DNA from 3 places in the Veillonella sp. CHU110 genome. Region 1 is predicted to be linked to each of the others. Evidence: riboswitches for the same ligand, from Rfam matches in the RefSeq annotation. Region 1 holds a riboswitch; each other region holds the start of a gene.
The links. A riboswitch is a leader RNA that binds a small molecule or an ion and turns the genes downstream of it on or off. The one in region 1 is predicted to bind thiamine pyrophosphate.

Region 1 (2,205 bases):
GTTTTGCTTTGTGAAGTTATTGTAAAGTGTGTGATGATATAATGAGTGCTTATATACGCACTAAATAGTATAGTAAACGGTTATATTTCTTTTTTCTTTTTAGATATTAGGCTTATAATATAGGTCGTTGCAATGGTTGCTAATGCTGTTCCTACGATGGTAGATAGGCTAGCTCCTAAGAATGGATTGCTGTCAAGGAAACGATGGTACATAACGGTACCAGATGCCCAGCAAATAATGTATAGGGTAGGACCATGGTCAAGGTACGGACAACGACGTAATAAGAAATAGTGGGTTAATAAAATAGCAATCATTGGGGCGAATACAGATCCAATCATATATAAGAAAGGAATGATATTATCCATTGGATAGATAGATGCGCCAATGGTACCGATGATCGTAACGATAATACCGATGGTACGACCAGAGTATTTAGTTTGTAAACTTTCAGAGGAAATACCAGCAGATAATGCATCCATGAAAGTAGTTGTGACAGTAGAGAATACGATGATGATTAACCCACCAAATCCTAAACCGGCGTGAAGAAGAACTTTTGCAATGTTGGTTTCATTTGTATAGAGGGCCGCTGCTAGGCCTAACACATACATGATGGAACTAGTGATGCCATATACAGTGGCGCTAGCCGCAGTACCTGCTACAGGGTTCTTGGACAAGCGAGTGTAATCGCTAATCAATGGAAGCCAAGACAATGGCATAGCGATGGATAATTCTAAGGCCGCCGTGAAAGTCATTTCATCAGTGATGATTCCTTGGCTGTGAATGGAACTTTCTTGTAACAAGCTAATTAACAAATAGATGCAGAGGATACCTAAGCCGTAGCCCATGATGCTGTTGATATAGCCCATGTTACGGATACCAATGAAGAGCCATACAATGATGAGAGCACCGATAATGAAAGTCCACGCAGTGAATGGTAGATTCCATAACTCTACGGCACCAAGAGCACCGTCATAAATCATAATACCGGTCCAACCAATCAGTTGTAGAACGTTTAAAATGGAAAATAATTTCATGCCTCCATTGCCAAAGACAGTGGATACAGTTTGCATAGAACTCATGTGTTCACGAGCGCCGATGAGTCCTGCACCAAATAATAACAAACAGCCGATGACGTGACCGATGATGATGGCTAATAGGCCGTCGGAAAATCCTAGGGGCGCAAAATAGGTGCCCGTCATAATTTCCGCAATGGAAAGAGCGGCGCCGAACCAAATGAGGGACAACCGCGATGATGAAAGTTTTGAATCAGTCATGAATACTCCTATCCATGCCAGTGGGAACAAAAAAGACTAATCTGAAACGATTAGCCTGTAGATGATAGATATTCTTAAGAGACCTAGTATTATAAGAAGGATCCATATAGTAATATGTCCTTGTGTATTTGTATAGGTATTATAAAAAATATACTAATATATCCCTACGTTGGCATTATCCAAATCAGGTTATGGGTTAGTCACACATAGAGACTTCTCAGCCCACTTCAGTGAGCACCCCTTATAGGTGTATTATACGGAGTGAAGGATACTACGTCAATAGGAATTTATATTGCATTGGTTCCTATTTCATGATATAACTAAATTAATATAAGAACCACTAGGGGTGCTTATGCTGAGATTGATGAGTATCAAAACCCTAGACCTGAACCAGATAATGCTGGCGTAGGAAAGTGGATGGCATCGAATACTAAGAATCGTACAAGAACCGTCCGAAGGATTGGTTCTTTTTTGTTACTAGTAAAGGAGATAGCTATGAAATTACATAGAGCATTAACGATTGCGGGAACAGATCCAACAGGTGGTGCAGGGGTGATGGCGGACTTAAAAAGCTTTCAAAGTCGTCATGTATACGGTATGGCTGTGATTACTTCCGTAGTGGCACAAAATACTCGTGGTGTAACCCACATTGTCCATATGGATGTATCTATGATTGAAGCACAGTTACAATCGGTGTATACAGATATAGTACCAGAAGCAGTTAAAACTGGTATGTTAGCCACAGCAGAGATGATGGAACTCATCGGGACATATATAGATCCTAAGGTACCCTATGTGTTAGACCCTGTGATGATCGCCACTAGTGGGGATCGATTGATTTCCGATGAGGCTGTGAAAGCCTTACAAAGTAAATTGATTCCGAAAGCGACTTTGATTACTCCGAACCGTAGTGAGGCTGAAGTGTTGGCAG
Region 2 (2,205 bases), on a different contig from region 1:
TTCAATGGCACATGACCTGGACCTTCTACCAAGACTTGTACACCACGTTCACGAGCTCTTTTTGTTAATTCCCCAAGACGAACAAGTTCTTCGATTTGACAAATATCTGTAGCATCCGCCAAACAACCAGGACGGCATGCATCGCCAAGGGAAATAGTCATATCATATTCTGCACAGATTTCTAAGATTTCATCGTAGTATTCATAGAATGGGTTTTCTTGCCCTGTCATAGACATCCAAGCAAATACTAAACTGCCACCACGGCTGACAATATTTAATTTACGTTTATGACGCTTAATCTGTTCCACAGTATGCTGCGTAATCCCACAGTGTAATGTTACAAAGTCTACCCCATCTTCTGCATGCAGGCGAATCGTAGAAATAAAATCCTCTGCTGTCAATTCGCCTAAATCTTTTTGATGGTGAATCACACTATCGTAAATAGGAACTGTGCCGATCATAACAGGACATTCTTTCGTCAACAATCGACGAAAGATACGTGTATCACCATGAGTAGATAAATCCATAATAGATTCAGCCCCTAAGGCTACCGCATGATTCACTTTTTTCATTTCTTCTTCGTAATCTGTGCAGTCTTTTGATGTACCTAAATTGACATTAATTTTTGTACGTAAAGCTTGTCCTATACCCTCAGGTTGTAAAGAAGTATGATGTTTATTACATGGTATTGTAACATGTCCCTTTGCCACCAAATCCCGTAACACTTCAACATCCATGTTTTCTTTTTTTGCCACTACTTTCATTGCATCGGTGATAATTCCTTTTTGGGCTGCTTGCATTTGTGTGTAAAACATAAAGGCTCCTTTCACTACAAAGGAGCCTATCGGTATTTTATAAAAAAGGGTATCGATACATATATCGATACCCACATAGCTGTCTGCGTGCTTCCTACGCGGGCATGATCCCGATCAGGTCAAAAGGTCAGGTACTTATAGCCCTTTCTCAGCCTATCTCATAGGCTCCCTTGCAATCCTAAATTATATTGTAATCATAGTATATCATAATTATCTTATAGTGAGAATATAGAATAAATATTATTTAAAATATATACATCCTACAATCCTAATAAGCATATTAATTAAAATTGGTCTATAGTATGACCATTTACTCATACACCACTTTCAAAAATAATATAACCTATGCAAAAATAATGATTGTAATGATAATTATTATAGATTACAATAAAAATAACCCTATGGGTTGCGTTTTAATGTGTATTTGGAGGTATATTATGCAACAAGCATGGAAAGACTTCAATACAGGTGTATGGGATAAATCCGTGGACGTACGCGATTTTATCCAACGAAACTATGTGCCTTATGTAGGCGATGATTCTTTTCTAGTAGGTCCTACAGAACGAACTACTAGACTTTGGCAACGGGTATTGGATTTATATGAGGAAGAACGACAAAAAGGTTCTGTCATCGATGCAGATACTGATGTAGCAACTCATATTACGGCACATGCCCCTGGATATATTATTAAAGAAGATGAACAAATTGTAGGTCTTCAAACTGATTATCCTTTAAAACGTGCCATGTTCCCTTATGGTGGTTTACGAACTGCTAAAAGTGCTATCGAAGAGTATGGTTACAAAATGGATCCAACTCTTGAAAGCTTCTTTAAAACTCATCGTAAGACACACAATGATGGTGTATTTGATGTATATACACCTGAGATGAGAGCTGCTCGCTCTGCTCACATTATTACGGGCCTACCTGACGCGTATAGTCGCGGCCGAATTATCGGTGATTATCGCCGCGTAGCCTTATATGGTATTGATTATTTGATCAAAGACAAAGAAGATCAATTCAACATCACCATGGGCGATATGATGCCAGATGTCATTCGTGACCGCGAAGAAATTCGAGATCAAATCCGTTCTTTAAAAGAGTTAAAAGAAATGGCTGCGTCCTACGGATTTGACATCTCCAAACCTGCTACCGATGTAAAAGAAGCGATCCAATGGCTATACTTTGGCTATTTAGGTGCTATCAAAGAACAAAACGGTGCAGCTATGTCCATCGGACGTAACTCCACTTTCTTGGACATCTATGCAGAACGTGATTTGAAATCTGGTAAATATACAGAAGAACAAATCCAAGAAATGGTGGATCACTTTATTATGAAATTGCGCATGGTTCGTTTCGCACGTATCCATGAATACAACAATTTATTTACAGG
Region 3 (2,205 bases), on a different contig from region 1:
AAGATGATATCGTAGAAGCCATCGTAGAATTTGCAGGCCCTTATGTGGGACCAGAAGATATTGTATGTGTTGCAGAATCCGTAGTGGCCATTACGCAACGAGAATTTACTCGACCAGAAGAGTTACGTCTATCATGGCAAGCAAAATTTTTAAATCGATTCATTCATCCTGATGGTTCGATGGCTTCTGTATATGGTATGCAGGCAGCTATGGACAAAGAAGGGGAATGGAAAATGATGTTCGCCTTTGTGTGCGGGGCTGTGGCAAAGCTATTTAAAAAGTCTGGTGTGTTTTATCAAATGGCACGCACTGCGTCTTTAACTGATGATGTGACAGGTACTATGCCACCATTTGATAAATGCATTGTGTATGGTCCGAAGCAACCACATGCAGTAGCAGATGCCATTATGAAAGCTACGGGAGCCTATGGAGCTTGTGTAGCGGACGTGAATGACTTGAAACGAGCTGCGATTTTAGGGCACAGCCGTGGACTAAAACCACAACAAATTGCACAGATTTTGATTGACAATCCATTTGGTAATGACAGTCAAATGACACCGATCGTAGTGATTAAAAATTATGCCTCTGTATCTGCTCGCAGAGGATAATGCGAGAGTAGATACTCTAATAGGTAGAAAGATTGATACACATACTTGCAAAATATGTCGTATCAGCGTATACTGAAAGTGAACTTTGGGGAGCCCTGTGGCTGAGAGTAAACGTTAGTTTTGACCCATAACCTGATTTGGATAATGCCAACGTAGGATAAGTTTGATTCGTCATACCGAGGACATCCAACAGGATGTCCTTTTTTGTATGTTTTACAGGGGGGTATATCACCGGTAGATACAGAATGAAGGTGCATCTCAGTGGATGTAAAGAGGAACAGAATAGTGAGACGATAGAGTGCTACAGCATGAAGGGGCATACCACCGCGGGTATGGTTTTTCGTGCTGTTTTTTTACTAGGAAGTGATAGTGCGTTACATGCAGTGTCAGTGTGATGGATAATAGAGTATATCCGCATATAATAAGGAGGACATGATGAAAGTAAATGGAAACAATTATGAATATACAGGTCAAACTGTACAAGAGGTATTGGAAGCATTGCAATTCCGCCTCGATCGTATTGTTGTGGAATATAATGGCAAGATTCTTTCAAAATCGGATTGGACATCTACACGTGTGAGTGCCGCAGATACGATGGAAGTAGTTACATTCGTAGGAGGTGGCTAAATGCAAGCATTAGGGGATAAAAAAGTACTTCTCATTGGTGTTGGTGGCGTAGGCTCTCATGTAGCAGCGGCCCTATGTCGTGCTGGAATTGGCCAACTGGAAATCGTAGACTTTGATGTAGTAGATGAAAGCAATCTAGGTCGTCAATATTACGATGTGAATGATGTAGGGGTTGTCAAAGTGGAGGCTATGAAAGCCCATCTCAATCGAATGAATCCAAACTGTACAGTCATCGCTCATGATGAACGATTAACGCCGGAGCGATTGGCAGAGTTAGTAGAAGGCCATGACATGATTGTGGAAGCCGTAGACCAAGCTGTGACAAAAGCTTGGATGACAGAAGTCATTTTAACGCATCCTACAGAGCCATTGCTAGTAGGCTGCTCTGGTATGGCGGGTTGGGGTGATAGTAATGGTATCCGTCGTGAACGCAGACACCATCGTTGGTACCTTTGCGGAGATGGCGTAAGCGACATCGATTCGATTGGAAAAATTACAGCAGCTCGTGTGATGGTGTGTGCAGGGCACATGGCGAATGCAGTGATTCAATTATTACATGGAGAAGATATTGATTAAGGAGACTCTAGATATGTCACAATCTGTAGCAACAATGCAAGTACAAGATACATGGATTTTAGGTGGTCATACATTTCAATCCCGATTTATTTTGGGGTCGGGTAAATTTTCTATTGATTTAATTGAAGCCGTTTTAGAAGAGGCAGGAGCAGAGATGATTACTCTTGCCTTGCGCCGTGCGGTGGGTGGAGATGTAGAAAATATATTAGATGCTATCCCGAAAGATACCATATTAATCCCTAATACAAGTGGCGCTAGAGATGCAGAGGAAGCAGTACGCATTGCTAGACTTTCACGGGCCACAGGTTGCGGAGATTTTGTGAAAATAGAAATTATGAAAGATTCTAAATACCTCCTTCCACATAATGGAGAAACTATTAAGGCTACAGAAATA

Region 2: another riboswitch for thiamine pyrophosphate. It lies ahead of thiC (phosphomethylpyrimidine synthase ThiC); the one in region 1 lies ahead of cytX (putative hydroxymethylpyrimidine transporter CytX).
Region 3: another riboswitch for thiamine pyrophosphate. It lies ahead of thiS (sulfur carrier protein ThiS); the one in region 1 lies ahead of cytX (putative hydroxymethylpyrimidine transporter CytX).

What each region holds. Positions count from the first base shown of each region.
Region 1 is NZ_RQVA01000006.1:33,156-35,360, reverse strand. It holds gene cytX (putative hydroxymethylpyrimidine transporter CytX) at 81-1,274, opposite strand; TPP riboswitch at 1,419-1,526, opposite strand; TPP riboswitch at 1,607-1,703, shown strand; gene thiD (bifunctional hydroxymethylpyrimidine kinase/phosphomethylpyrimidine kinase) at 1,770-2,205, shown strand, end outside.
Region 2 is NZ_RQVA01000004.1:99,723-101,927, forward strand. It holds gene thiC (phosphomethylpyrimidine synthase ThiC) at 1-815, opposite strand, end outside; TPP riboswitch at 890-997, opposite strand; gene pflB (formate C-acetyltransferase) at 1,253-2,205, shown strand, end outside.
Region 3 is NZ_RQVA01000005.1:40,205-42,409, forward strand. It holds gene EO122_RS03180 (coenzyme F420-0:L-glutamate ligase) at 1-608, shown strand, start outside; TPP riboswitch at 685-784, shown strand; gene thiS (sulfur carrier protein ThiS) at 1,041-1,235, shown strand; gene thiF (sulfur carrier protein ThiS adenylyltransferase ThiF) at 1,236-1,811, shown strand; gene EO122_RS03195 (thiazole synthase) at 1,825-2,205, shown strand, end outside.